One region of the Halomonas sp. KO116 genome, then DNA from elsewhere that is predicted to be linked to it. Evidence: predicted binding sites of a transcription regulator. Region 1 holds the regulator's gene; each other region holds the start of a gene.
What was found. Region 1 encodes sigma-54, which starts transcription at its own class of promoters, with help from an activator protein. Its sites were predicted from a motif close to TGGCACNNNNNTTGCTNT; they were not measured.
Positions count from the first base shown of each region.

Region 2: a site for sigma-54 is predicted at 1,917-1,934, ahead of glnA (glutamate--ammonia ligase). Genes of this name have one in related genera too.
Region 3: a site for sigma-54 is predicted at 2,822-2,839, ahead of KO116_RS15865 (formate/nitrite transporter family protein). Genes of this name have one in related genera too.

Region 1 covers NZ_CP011052.1:2,884,811-2,889,707, forward strand. Annotated here, with positions in the region: gene lptC (LPS export ABC transporter periplasmic protein LptC) at 1-134, shown strand, start outside; gene lptA (lipopolysaccharide transport periplasmic protein LptA) at 146-637, shown strand; gene lptB (LPS export ABC transporter ATP-binding protein) at 649-1,398, shown strand; gene KO116_RS13370 (RNA polymerase factor sigma-54) at 1,522-2,937, shown strand; gene hpf (ribosome hibernation-promoting factor, HPF/YfiA family) at 3,036-3,344, shown strand; gene KO116_RS13380 (PTS sugar transporter subunit IIA) at 3,349-3,819, shown strand; gene rapZ (RNase adapter RapZ) at 3,908-4,840, shown strand; gene KO116_RS13390 (HPr family phosphocarrier protein) at 4,886-4,897, shown strand, end outside.
Region 2 covers NZ_CP011052.1:4,453,727-4,458,623, forward strand. Annotated here, with positions in the region: gene KO116_RS20405 (DUF4124 domain-containing protein) at 1-127, opposite strand, end outside; gene glnA (glutamate--ammonia ligase) at 289-1,695, opposite strand; gene KO116_RS20415 (hypothetical protein) at 2,229-2,852, shown strand; gene KO116_RS20420 (acyltransferase family protein) at 2,889-3,917, opposite strand; gene KO116_RS20425 (alpha/beta hydrolase) at 4,082-4,897, shown strand, end outside.
Region 3 covers NZ_CP011052.1:3,447,982-3,452,878, forward strand. Annotated here, with positions in the region: gene KO116_RS15855 (TolC family outer membrane protein) at 1-415, opposite strand, end outside; gene KO116_RS15860 (sigma-54 interaction domain-containing protein) at 634-2,628, opposite strand; gene KO116_RS15865 (formate/nitrite transporter family protein) at 2,999-3,811, shown strand; gene cynS (cyanase) at 3,871-4,311, shown strand; gene KO116_RS15875 (fructosamine kinase family protein) at 4,313-4,897, opposite strand, start outside.

The DNA of each region.
Region 1 (4,897 bases):
GTGAAACACCGGTAGTGCTACAACAGCCACCCCAGCAAATGAACGCGTCGCGCATGGACGTCTGGCTTAACGAAAGCCAAGTGCGCTTAACTGATAATGTGCGTGGCACGCACCCTCCGGCCACGCAACGCTAACAGGATTTGCCATGAAATCACTGCTATATAGCGCCCTTTTTGCCCTTGCGGTACCGCTCTCGGCACTGGCCCAAAACAGCCAGGCCCCGGTAGAAGTCGAAGCCGACCGCTTAGACCTTGACCAGCGAGCGGGAACCGCTGTCTATACAGGCAATGTCGATATTCGCCAAGGCGGAATGCAATTACGTGGCGAGCGAGTAGAGATCGAACGCAACGAGGCAGGCGAGCTCTCCCGCGCGACCTCCACCGGTGAGCGCGCCTACTTACGTCATCAAGCTGAAGGGCAAGAAGGCCCTACGGAAGGGTGGGCAAGGCGCATTATTTATCATGTCGCTGAACGCCGCGTTGAGCTGATCGACCAAGCCGAATTAACGCAACAAGAAGACACCTTCACCGGCGGTCGCCTTGAGTATTTTATTGACCGTGAAGTCATTCAGGCCCGCTCTGACGTTGACGGCAGCGAAACCCAGCGCATACGTATGACGCTTCAGCCCGAACAATAGGGAGCCAAGCCTTGGCAACTACAGACACCACGCCAATCAAAACCCTATATGCCCACCACTTGGCCAAAAGCTATAAGCGACGCCGAGTCGTTAAAGACATCAATTTAGAGATCTCCCAAGGTAGCGTTGTGGGCTTACTGGGCCCTAACGGCGCGGGTAAAACCACCTCGTTTTATATGATTGTGGGGCTGGTGAAATCCGATGCTGGCAAAGTGGGTATCGACGATGTAGATCTAACCCGCGCCCCAATGCATGAACGCGCTGCGGCGGGTATCGGCTACCTTCCGCAAGAAGCGTCTATTTTTCGTAAATTATCGGTTGCCGATAATATTATGGCGATACTCGAAACGCGCAAAAAGCTCAGCCGTAGCGACCGCGAGCAGCGCCTGGAAGCGCTACTTGAAGATTTTCACATTACCCATATTCGCGACAACCTGGGCATGAGCCTTTCAGGCGGTGAACGCAGGCGTGTGGAGATTGCTCGCTCACTGGCGACAGAACCCGCATTCATTCTGCTGGACGAACCCTTTGCTGGCGTAGACCCCATTTCGGTGGGCGAGATCAAAACCATTATTCGGGCATTAAAGCAGCGCCACATCGGCGTACTGATCACCGACCACAACGTGCGCGAAACCCTGGATATTTGTGACATCGCCTACATCGTAGGCGATGGTCAAATCATCGCCAGCGGCTCTCCAGCCTCGATACTCACTAACCAGAAAGTGCGAGAGGTTTATCTAGGCGCCGATTTCCGCCTCTAGCTTATTTTTCACGTCTAATTAGCGCTCTCCAACAACTTTACTACCAATGGCATGCTTATTGCACTTGCACCGGAGACCTACTCGCACTAGGGTGGAGCATTCTGATTAACGAGTGGTTCTCAGATGGTCATGAAAGCTTCTCTTCAACTGCGCATCGGCACACAGCTGACCATGACACCTCAGCTGCAGCAGGCCATTGCCCTGTTACAGCTATCAACGCTGGACTTACGACAAGAAATTCAGCAGGCCCTAGATGCCAACCCCATGCTGGAACAAGAGGATGAATTTGGCGAACAGGCTGCCAGCGAGCCCAAAGAGGAAGAGTGGTCAGAGAGCATTCCCACCGAGCTCTCGGTAGATAGTGACTGGTCTGATACCTACCAAGATATGGGCAGTCACGGCGGCACCAGCAGCGAAGGACCTGATTTTGAGCGCCAAGCGGCTGGCCAGAGTCTTCATGGGCATTTGCAGTGGCAGCTCGCCATGACTGATTTTGGCGCGCGAGAGCAACTTGTCGCAGAAAGTCTTATCGACGCGCTAGATGCTAATGGCTATTTAACCCAGCCGCTCAACGACATCCGTGAAGGGCTTCGCGCCCAAGGCGTCGATGGGCTTAGCCAGCGCGAAGTAGAAACCATTCTACTTAAGCTTCAGCAATTTGAGCCAACAGGAATATTCGCCCGCGACCTGCGTGAGTGCCTGATGCTGCAGCTGGCCACTCTTCCCGATGACACGCCGTTGCTGGTTCCTGCCCGCCGCTTAGTACGGCAGTTTCTGGAAGCACTAGGCAAAGATGACATGCGCTTACTTAAACGCCGCCTGGGACTCGATGATGACCAGCTGGCTGATGTCATTCTCCTTATTCGTAGCCTTGATCCACGCCCAGGCAGCGCCTATGGCGATACCGATGATAGTTACGTAACGCCCGACCTGGTCGTACGCCATGACCACGAAGGCTGGCACTTAGAGCTCAATCCTGAGGCATTGCCAAGACTGCGCATTCAGCCCGACTACGCCAGCTTAATAAAGCGTGCGGATAAAAGTCAGGATAATCAGTTTTTAAAAGAACACCTGCAGGAAGCGCGCTGGCTGATCAAGAGCCTCTCTAGCCGCAACGATACGCTACTGCGCGTTGGCCGCGAGATTATCACCCGGCAAATTGGCTTTTTAGAACACGGCGAAGAAGCCATGAAGCCGCTCATATTGGCCGATATCGCCGAGGCCGTGGAAATGCACGAATCGACTATTTCCAGGGTGACCACTCAGAAATTTATTCATACGCCTCGCGGCGTATTTGAACTCAAATACTTTTTCTCAAGCCAAGTCAGCGGCCAGGATGGTGACAGCCATTCAAGCACCGCTATCCGCGCTCGGCTTAAGAAATTGGTTCAAGAGGAGCCGCCAGGCAAGCCGCTTTCTGATAGCCGCTTAGTCACGCTATTAGGAGAGGGGGGAATTCAAGTAGCGCGTCGAACGGTGGCTAAATACCGTGAAGCCATGGGCATTCCCTCCTCTAGCGAGCGACGTCGTTTGCGCTAGCACAAATCAACGTTTTAGGGAAACTCTCGACAAGGGCTTTGCAACGCGGCAAAAAGGGTTACAATCGAAGTACAGTCCGATGGATAAGGAGTACGTCAATGCAAGTTAATATCACTGGTCATCACGTAGAACTGACTGACGCCTTGCGTGACTATGTCAATGAAAAGCTTGAACGTGTAGAGCGCCATTACGACAATATAACCACGGTGCAAGTCACCTTATCTGTGGAGAAAGAGCGCCAACAGGCAGCCTGTACACTGCACGCAGCAGGAGCAGATTTGCATGCGGAAGCCTTAGACAGTGATATGTACGCCGCAATTGACGCATTAGCGGACAAAATTGATCGTCAACTCGTTAAACATAAGGAAAAAGCACAAGCTCGCGCCCAAGGCGCAGGCGTGCGTTAATTCAATGACGTTGGAAACCATACTCCCCCCGGAACGTGTTCTCTTTGACGTCCCCGGGGGCAGCAAAAAAAGGGTGCTGGAGTTTTTCAGCACCTTTATTGCCCAAAATATCCCCAGTCTGGACAGTCAAGAAGTGTTTAGCCGTTTAATTGGCCGTGAACGCTTAGGCAGTACCGGGATTGGTAACGGCGTGGCTATTCCCCACGCGCGTAGCCCTCACTGCTCTGCCCCAATCGCTGGTTTTTTAAAACTCGCAGAAGCAATTGATTTTGATGCTATCGACGGCGACCCGGTGGATCTGGTGTTTGTATTGCTAGTTCCAGAAGAGGCTGATGACACACATCTCTCTCTGCTCGGCCAGGTAGCGACCATCATGAACGATGCAGATACGCGTCAGAAGCTGCGTAAAGCAGGCAGCCAGCGCGAACTACTTGAGTTGCTTACCGCTAAAATTCGTGAGCAAACAATCTCCTGAAGGCCTAAGCCTGCCAAGCGGTACTCAACGGCAGGTTGATTTGCGCTCACCCCCTTAACGCAGCTTGATCAAAGCAAAGAGAGACTCTATGCAACTTGTGATCATTAGCGGCCGCTCTGGGTCAGGTAAATCTATCGCCTTACAAGCGCTCGAGGACCTTGGCTATTATGCGATTGATAACCTTCCTGCCATGCTGCTGGGTTCGTTGGTGGACGAACTACGCGACCAGGGCGACCGAGCCCATTTGGCGGTCAGCATTGACGCACGTAACTTGCCTGGCGCGCTAGAGCGACTGCCCTCTATGTTAGAGGAGCTGCGGCAACGCAATATTGCTTTTCAAGTGATCTATTTGACCACAGACGCCCGCATATTGCTTGAGCGTTACTCCGCCACTCGTCGTCGCCACCCGCTCACGCGCGACAGCGAAATGACACTTGAAGAAGCCATCAATAAAGAAGAAGAGACGCTACACGATATACGTGATCTGGCTGATTTATTGATCGATACTTCACGGCTATCGGTTCACGATTTACGTCGTCGCATTACTGACCAGGTCGCCCATCAGCGGCGCGATAAGCTCACGCTGACGCTTGAGTCGTTTGGTTATAAGCGCGGTGTACCGCTGGATGCTGATTTGGTTTTCGACGTGCGCTGCCTGCCAAACCCTTATTGGGACCCAACGCTACGCCAATTCACAGGCCGCGATGCGAACATAGTGGCCTTCTTAAGCGGTTATCCCATCGTAGACGCCATGAGTAACGATATTCAGGCTTGGCTTGAGCGCTGGCTACCCGCTTACCAAGATAGCCAGCGTAGCTACATGACTATTGCGATTGGCTGCACCGGTGGGCAACACCGCTCGGTCTATATGGTTGAACAGCTAGCAGAGCGATTAGTACACAGTATGGGCGAAATTCAATTACGTCATCGCGAGTTAGGCTTGCAGTATACATTAAATGAGCAGCCAGCTGCTCCGCCTGCCAGCACCTCCCAGACCGACGAGCAGCAAGCAACGTCTTAAGCGCTTCTATCCATTAATGACACCACTCGGCGAAAAGGAACCAGGGTGCCAGAAAGA
Region 2 (4,897 bases), 1.6 Mb from region 1:
CGTTACCGTGCTCATCAATGACCCTGAAAACCGTCTGCCCGAAAGCGGCACCTGAAATGATGGTCGCCTCAATGCTCAGTGCAGCAGCCATCAAGAAGCTGATCGCGCACGTGGTTAGCTTGCCCATACCGCTCCTCACACTTGTCACAACCTCAATAACGACAAAACCCCGCCGAAGCGGGGTTTTGATACTATTTTGATCAACTGCATTTTTATCAACTGCGTCTTTATCAACTGTTACCAGCGCCTAGCTGATAATAGCAGCCAGGCTAGGGGTTAATACGCTGATTAGCAGCTGTAGTACATATCAAACTCGATGGGGTGCGTCGTCATACGGATACGCTCCACTTCTTCCATCTTGAGCTCGATGTAGGCATCGATCATTTCGTCGGTGAACACGCCACCTTCGGTCAGGAACGCACGGTCAGCATCGAGGGCTTCCAGTGCTTGATCCAGGCTGTGCGCTACGGTCGGTACTAGCTTGCCTTCTTCTGGCGGCAGGTCGTACAGGTTTTTATCCATAGCATCGCCAGGATGGATCTTGTTCTTGATACCGTCGATACCGGCCATCAACATGGCAGAGAATGCCAGGTACGGGTTGGCAGTCGGATCAGGGAAGCGAGCCTCAACGCGCTTGCCTTTCGGGCTAGCGGTGTAAGGAATACGGATTGAAGCAGAACGGTTGCGGGCACTGTAGGCCAGCATTACCGGCGCTTCAAAGCCTGGCACCAGACGCTTGTACGAGTTGGTAGAAGCGTTAGTAAAGGCGTTCAGGGCACGAGCGTGCTTGATGATGCCGCCGATGTAGAAAAGCGCCATTTCAGACAGGCCAGCGTACTCGTCACCGGCGAACTGGTTCTCACCACCTTTCCAGAACGACTGGTGAACGTGCATACCAGAACCGTTATCGCCTACCAGCGGCTTCGGCATAAAGGTCGCCGTTTTGCCATACGCGTGCGCCACATTGTGGATCACGTACTTCATTTCCTGAACTTCGTCAGCTTTCTTCACCAGCGTGTTGAATTTAACGCCGATTTCGTTCTGACCCGCGTTGGCAACTTCGTGGTGGTGAACCTCGACCGTCTGACCAATCGCTTCCAGGGTGTTACACATCGCGCCACGAATATCGTGGAAGCTATCAACCGGGGGAACCGGGAAGTAGCCGCCTTTAACGCGCGGGCGGTGGCCCAGGTTGCCGCCTTCTACCTGGCTATTGGTCGCCCAGGCGCCTTCGTCAGACGTGATTTTGTACATGGAGCCCTGAATGTCAGACTTCCAATGTACTTCGTCAAAAATAAAGAATTCAGGCTCAGGACCGAAAAACGCGGTGTCGCCCAGGCCAGTAGACTCTAGATAAGCTTCAGCGCGCTTAGCGATGGAGCGCGGGTCACGATCGTAGCCCTGCATAGTGGCCGGCTCGATGATGTCGCAGCGCAGCACCAGCGTCGCATCTTCGGTGAAGGGGTCGAGATAGCCAGTGCCATCTTCCGGGCGCAGAATCATGTCGGATTCGTTAATGCCCTTCCAACCTTCGATAGAAGAGCCATCAAACATCTGGCCATTCTCAAAGAATTCTTCGTTCACATCGCGAGCAGGCACAGTAACGTGCTGTTCTTTGCCGCGTGTGTCGGTGAAACGCAGATCTACCCACTTAACATCATGTTCTTCAATTAGCGCGAGAGTCTTGGCTGACATAGAGTCCTCCGGTATGAGCGTGGCTTAAAGCTAACGACTGTAAGCTACCGATAAATGTGTTGTTCGACAAAATACGCGCTAAACCGCACGTTTGTCATTCTTGTTCGCTCAACGTTTGCCTGACATTAGTGAACAAATCGCTCAGCGAGCATTTCAAACCGGCTATCGTTTTAGCACGTCGTAGGACTTATGCCTACGGCCCGCTAGCCGCTTGCAAATATAATGCAGAGAGCATGCCAACTCTGCACCAATATGGCATAGAAAAACAGCAACCAATTGTTTTATAACTGTTAAAAAGTGGATCAGGATGCCTCTTGATGACGCAAAGCGGCTAAATACAGGCCCGGAAGCTGTTTAAGAAAGGCATGACGCACCAATACAGAGCAAAAATAATGCCTTATGCGCCAATAAAGTGCATAAATAATAGTGAGCCCTCTTTTTTGGCTCGCAAGTTTTTTTACTTGCTACGCAAATAAGCCAGCTACTACAATAAATTACAATTTGATAGATTTGCTCACAATCGGAGTCGGCAAATGGGATCGGTTTGCTTTATCGTTGATGCCATGGTGACGGGTAACATGTTGCCACGCCACTTAAAATCCATACGTGATTCTGGCGTAGCCGACCACTTGCTGCCCATTTTGGTAACGAGCACGCAAGCCCATGCGCGTCTCAGCTCGATTGAGCAGCGTTACCACACTCATTGCTTGATCACCCCCAAGCTACCACTAGGCGCACGCCTCAATAAAGCAGCCTTTGCCAGCCAAGCTGAGTGGTTAATTATTGCGCTGCAGAAACAGCCACTGCCTGCCAGCCTCTGGGGCTCACTCTACCCGCAATTGAACACCTACAGCCTTGATGCCTTAATTGTTGGCCTTGCTCAGCCATCATTAGCCAAACGCATCCTGCGCCGCTTATTGGCAAGCACGCTGCTGTTACCGCCCTACATCGCCGTCAGGCGGGCCTGGCTTGAGCGCTTAGGTGGATTTGATCCTGAGCTGGATGACGCCAGCGCGATTGACGATTTTTTACAGCGCTTGCATGACTGCCCCACTCGCCTAAAAACGTACAGCGGCCGCTTGCTTAGCCAGGCCGATGAATACCCATCCGCCATGCTGCCTAACGACCCGGATCTCGCTTACACATCGAAGCGGTAAGCCGTGCCTTTCGATTTATGCACTAACATTTTCCCATTAACGAACCTTCAAGCGCTTGCCAAACAGCATCGCTCCCAGCGTGGTGGTATTCGCCAATTTATTAAGGGCCACCGACCCGACGAGACCCACGACGATGAGTACCAGCGCATACACGCCAATCGGCAACGACAAAGGCTCAACCACCAGATCGGCAAGCACAAAGAACATGGGGTGGGCCAAGTAAATCCCAAACGAATACGCATTGATGTGGCGCACCCACAACGGCGCCGGGCGCCCAGCCAAATAACGCATGGCGCAAAGCGTAAACAGCACGAAGAATGGGATCACCCACACCTCTTTGGATGAAAACGCCAGCCAACCCGCAAACGTCGCCGCTATAAGTAGCGCCACCAACAGCACCAACCACGCCGGGTGCGCCAATTGCTGCATCCAGGTGGGCCGCTCAGCGAGTACCCCCTCTGGGGCTAGCGGGTAGTAGCGCACTAGCACCAGCGCCAGGAAAAACACATAGATCCACCCCAGCGGGGCGATCCACAGCAGGTAGCCGGGCAAATCAACATCAAACCAATAAGCCAGCCCCCAATACGCCATGCTGATGACGCAGGCACCCCACAACCATGGCACCGGATTTAATCGCCACAGCTGCCAGCGGGTAAACAGCCAATAAGCCACGTAAAACTGCATCGCAATAATCAAAAAATAGCCATGCCAGCCCGCATAAACGTAATACTCGATAGCATTAGCCACGAACCCCACCGGCTCATCCGACGTCTTTTGGCTTAACCATTCAGCGGTGGAATAAATAAAGCCATACACAAAGTACGGCACCATCACATACTTTACGCGCTGAGTAAGAAACCCCTCCGGCACGGATTTATCGTAGCGAACAGCAAACACAAAGACCGATATAAACAAAAAGATTGGCGTACCCAGCACTAACGGCAGGCGCATTAAATCAGTGGCGACATTATCGAGGCGTTGATTGACGTGATCTAATAAATGAAACAAAAAAACGGCTATACAGCCGTAAGCGCGCAACCAATAGATCTCTTCAACTTTTCGCATTGGGCCTCCCGCCGCTACATACGCCTAACCTGCTATTCTGCATAACTACTCTGTGTAACTATGCTGCGTAACGAGTCTGCATAACAACTTGGCATAACTACGATGAACAACCATTGCCGTCGCGCTGTCCGACTTTATTAAACTATTTTAATTCCGGAGAAAACGTGTTCATCCCAAAACCACCTTTCCTCTCCTACCGATGTCGCACCCTACTCACCACTTTGATTGGGTGGCTAACACTCAGCGGGCACAGCTTGGCAAGCGACGTTGAGCACCATCACTTTTCCTCACCCACCCTCGGTTACGACTACCCCTATAGCGTTTATTTACCTGATAATTATGACACCCAGGCAACCACGCCCTATCCCGTCATTTACATGCTACACGGCTCCTTTGGCACCGACCGCGACTGGGTTTCCCGCGGCAATCTTCAACAGGTAGCCGACAGGTTAATTCGCGCAGGGCATATCCCCCCAGCAGTTTTCATTATGCCCGGTAGCCGCAGCTGGTGGGTAGATGGCCACAACGAACCCGCCCGTAGCGCTTTTTTTAATGACCTAATGCCCCACGTGGAAGCTACCTATCGCGTTGGGCAAGAACGCCACCTACGTGGCGTAGCGGGGCTTTCCGCCGGTGGCTACGGCGCGCTTAACTTCGCCCTAGAACGGCCTGATTTATTTGCTGCCGTCGCGGCGCTAAGCCCCGCAAGCTACGTCCCCCTACCACCGCGCAACTCCTCCGCCTGGCGCCACCCAGCCTTTATAAATGACCAAGGGCAATTTGACCGCGAGCTTTGGGAAACCCTCAACTACACCGCCCATTTAGAAGAATACCGCCTGCGTGTCACCCCCCGCGGCACCGATGAAGAAGGCGACCTTCCCCTCGTACCACTGTATATCAGCGCCGGGCGGAGCGACGTTTACGACGCAGAATTTCACGCCCGCTTACTCCGTCAAGCCATGGAGCGCATTCAACCCAAC
Region 3 (4,897 bases), 560 kb from region 1:
GGTCAATCTGACGCTCGGCCTGAGTGACTTCTCTGCGTGTCACCTCGTTATAAAGCGCCTGGGTGGCTTCTAAGGTGAGCGATACGGTGTTGTAACGGTCATCACCGGTACTCACATTACCGGTGCCTGTGCCAGTACCTGCACGCGACGATGTCTTACTTTCGTACTGCTGGTTGTGGGCAACATTACCGGTTGCGTTAACTTGGGGGAGCAAACCACTGCGTGCCACATCTCGGCCAGCTTCAACGCCTAAATATTCGGAACGTGCCGATGCTAATGCCGCATTATTGTCTAACGCATCACGGGTAATCGTGAGGAGGTCAGCAGCTTGAGCAGGCAACACAAAAGAAGCTGTGAATACCGCTAACAGTAAGGGTCGTAAAGGGGCATTGACTGCCCAGTGTGCCAGTCGCATGGGGTTGCCTCTAAGTATCAGCGTCAGGATGGCGAACGAACTAAGCTTCTCATCTTACGAAGTCTCTCAGCTTACAAAGAATCTAAGCTTACAAACTCACTCAGCGCATTAAGCCACTCAGAAAGATGAGCATTATAGTTACATTCATGTATGTATGCTAGCCTTGAACAATCTAAAATTGTGTGTACGGCCTATTGTCAAGTCGCATCCAGCTTACCTTAGTCCAAAGCATGAGACTTTGACGATAGATGCGGCTTTCTTTTACGAAATTCCCTTGGATCAATGCCCCACTTTGTTAGCCGTGACGCTAACGTGGTTGGCTTGATCCCCAGTAGCTCCGCAGCGCCGCCCGCCCCAGACACTTTGCCGCCCGCCTTGGATAGAGCGGCAATGGTGCTTTCTTGCTGGCGCTGGCTAAGCGCATGTTCGGTTAGCAGCGGTGCTTCACTTTGTTGCCCACTAGAATGAGCCACCGAGTGCACCGAGTTATTGCGGCTTGACAAACGCGGCGGTTCACTCAGCAGCAGGTCATCAAATACCAGGCGCCGGTCCTGGGTGACGATCACCTGTCGCTCAATGACGTTTTCCAGCTCACGAATGTTGCCGGGCCAGGGGTAACGCTGGAGTATTTCTAATTGGGCGGGAGGAATACGCACGCCGGGCTTATTGAATTTAAGACAGGCACGGTGCAAAAAATGACGCGCTAGTAGCGGCACATCCTCAATCCGCTTACGTAGTGGCACCGAATCAATGGGAAAGACGTTAAGGCGGAAGTAGAGGTCTTCCCGAAAGTGGCCCGCTTCGATCATGTCACGCAGTTCACGGTTGGTCGCTGCAATGACCCGCACATCGACCTCCCGTGTGCGGTTGTCACCCACCCTTTCAAACTGCTGGTCCTGCAATACACGCAGCAGCTTACTCTGCAGCTCCAAGGGAATTTCACCGACTTCATCTAAAAACAGCGTACCGCCGTGGGCCAGCTCAAAACGCCCGGGACGATCCTGCACGGCACCGGTAAAGGCGCCTTTTACATGGCCGAAAAACTCACTCTCGAAAAGATCTCGCGGGATAGCGGCGCAGTTCACGCGGATCAGCGGCCGATCGCTGCGCGCATTGCCCGCATGAATAGCCCGGGCGATCAGCTCTTTGCCAGTACCGGATTCGCCGCTAATCAAGACATTGGCATTAGTGGGCGCGACCATCTCTATCTGTTTAATCAGTTGTGCCACCGCCGGGCTATTGCCCACGATATCGCGGTGATTTAACTCCGCTTTTATCTCTTCTTGGAGGTATTCGTTCTCTAGCTCTAGGCGCTGTTTGAGCGTCTCCACTTCAGCCAGCGCATCGCGCAGCTGCTGCTCGGCGCGCTTACGCTCACGAATATCACGAAACAACACTACTGCCCCGACCAAACGGCCCATCTCGAAAATCGGTGTACTGGTGTACTCGACCGGGATCGCTTCGCCGTTTTTATGCCAAAACACTTCGTTATCGACGTGATGGACCTGACCATCACTAAACGAGGCATGAATCGGGCACTGCTGCACCGGAAATTGGCTGCCATCGGCGTGGGTGTGATGGAACATCAGATGCGCGTCGTGGCCCACCATGTCCTCGGTACTCCAGCCTAAAATGCGCTCCGCGGCGGGATTAACAAAGGTGGTTTTACCCTCGGCATCCAGGCCATAAATGCCCTCGCCTGCCGCGCCGAGAATCAGCTGGTTCTGCTTCTCAATGCGCTCGAAGACCTGCTCGACACGCTGCCAGCCCACTTCACCCTGGCGGTGCTGGCGACCAAGCTCTGCCTTGGCACGTCGCTGCTCGGCTTTATTACGATCAATCAGCGTTAACAGAAGCTGGTCAGAGTCTTCAATGCACTGGGCATAAACCTCTACCCGGTAGGGCTGGCGCAGCATATCGAGTATCACCAAATCATCCGACCAGGCGGTTTTTTGCACCAGCGCCTCATCCGTAAAGCTCACCCATAGCGGCAGTGACGCACTCAAACGGTGGCTAAAGGGAGCCGCTAGAGACATGCCTTGCTCAATACCTGTTTGCTCAGTACATAGCTGTTCAATGCATAGCAGCTCACAGGCAGCCGGATTGGCAGCCAATAGCTGATCGGTAAAGGGGTCGATCACAATCATGGCAAGCGGTGAGTAGCCGCCCATGAGTGCAGAGGCTGTGGCGTGCGTGGTTTCCTGCATAAGCATTAGCTACTACCTCAGGATTCAAGGTGATCTTCACTAATGAACCATTCAATTCCCACGCCAGTTACGATTTTTCGTTAATAAAACAACGAAATATCGTTATTTACGATTTTTCGTAACTATTCGAGTGATTCAAAACCAATGCCAAAAAAATAAATTAATTAAAAACAAACGGTTAATCAGCACAATCAAGAGTTGGCACATAAATCGCAATACAAACAGTGATAGTGCGATAGCGCCACACGCTTAATCTCTTTTGCACCAGGAAGGCGCAGCCATCGGTTTTATTGCTCCTATTTATTGCTCCTAGCAGGAAACTCTAAAACTCTTGGGTTAAGCGTTAATTAACCGAAATGACACAGGAGACATGCTTATGTCTTATCTAATGCCCAGTGAATTTGTCACCAAGCTGGTGGATCAGGGTGAATCAAAAATCTATATGGGCACCCGGGATACACTTATTCGCTCCTTTATGGCGGGAGCTACCCTGGCGTTGGCAGTTATTTTCGCCATTACCATAGCGACACAAACAGGCAACTTCTTGATAGGGGCGCTGCTCTTTCCGGTCGGCTTTGTGATGCTTTACCTGATGGGCTATGACCTGCTCACTGGTGTTTTCACACTGGTGCCTCTTGCATGGCTCGACAAGCGGCCTGGCGTCACACTACCCCGAATGCTGAAGTGCTGGGGGCTGGTAGGGCTCGGCAATCTTGGGGGTGCCCTATTTATCGCCACCTTCGGTTACTTGAACTTCACCATGGGCGGCACTGAAGAGATCAACGCTGTCGGCCAAACGATGATGACCGTCGGTGAAAGCCGAACGGTGGGTTATCAGGATGCCGGCATTGCCGGTTGGATCGTGCTCTTCCTAAGAGGCATGTTCTGCAACTGGATGGTGTCCATGGGCGTGGTGGGTGCTGCCATCTCTACAACGGTTTCCGGCAAAATCATGGCCATGTGGATGCCGATTATTGTCTTCTTCTATCTCGGTTTTGAGCACTCCGTTGTCAACATGTTCCTGTTCCCGATTGGTCTGATGATGGGCGCTGACTTCACTCTGTATCAATACATTATGTGGAACGAAATCCCCACCGTACTAGGCAACTTGGTAGGCGGTTTGACGCTGGTTGGCTTGGTTCTCTACACCACCCACGTCCGCACTCAGGCCAAAAAAGTCTTTTCTTGATCGCAGCCTATTAGGCAAAAAAGGGCGTCAAACGCCCTTAACTCTAAAGGAGAACCATCATGGATAAGCTCGAAATGCGTCATACTCTGCTCGCCGCCAAAGCGCGTAAAAAAATGAGCTGGGACGACATTGGTAAAACGGTTGGCATGTCGCCGGTCTGGGTCGCTTCCGCCTGCTACGGCATGAATAGCGCCAGCAGCGATGTGGCTCATCAAATATGCGATACGCTGGGCGTGGAAAGCGACGTCGCCGAAGCGTTAGTGGCGTTTCCCACCAAAGCCTGGGACGAAGCAATTCCCCAGGACCCCTTCATCTACCGCCTGTATGAAGTGGTCGGCGTTTATGGGGAAACCTTGAAGGACGTCGTGCAGGAGAAGTTCGGCGACGGCATCATGAGCGCCATCAACTTCACCATGGAAGTCGACAAAATCGAAGACCCCAAAGGCGACCGGGTTTTGCTAACGTTAAACGGCAAGTTTTTGCCCTATAAGTCTTGGTAACTCAAGCGAAGGACTCGACCCTCGCCACGCTGCGCTCAACCGCCGAGCAGTAACCGGCACCGAACAGCAGCAGGTGATTCAACAGCGGGTAAAGCTGAAACAGCGCTTCACGCCTCGGCCAGTCGGTCGGGGCGTCGCCGTTCCAGTAGGCGTCAAAAAAGGCCTCGCCGGGCGAGCCAAACAAGGTCAGCATCGCTAAATCCACTTCCGGGTAGTGGCAATATATCGCGGGGTCTATCAGAGCGGGCCCCTGCGGGGTGGTGAGTACATTCCCCGACCAACAATCACCATGCAGCAGGCTGGGTGGTGCATCGGGCAGCCAGCGCTCTAGATCTTCGGCCAAGCGCTCGATGCGCTCGCGCAGCTGGCTATCCAGCAGCCCTTGCTGGTAGCACGCCTCGCTAAGGGGGAGCAGGCGGCGTTCACGCTGGAAAGCCCGCCCATCACTAAGCGGCGCATTAGGCTGGGGAGTGAGCCCACAGGCATTATCCTGATGCCAGCCGTGGGCATCGCCAATCACTTCGTGCAAGCTGCGCAGCCCTTCGCCAAGCGCAGTTGCGTTCTGCGGCCTGGGCACCGTGTCTAA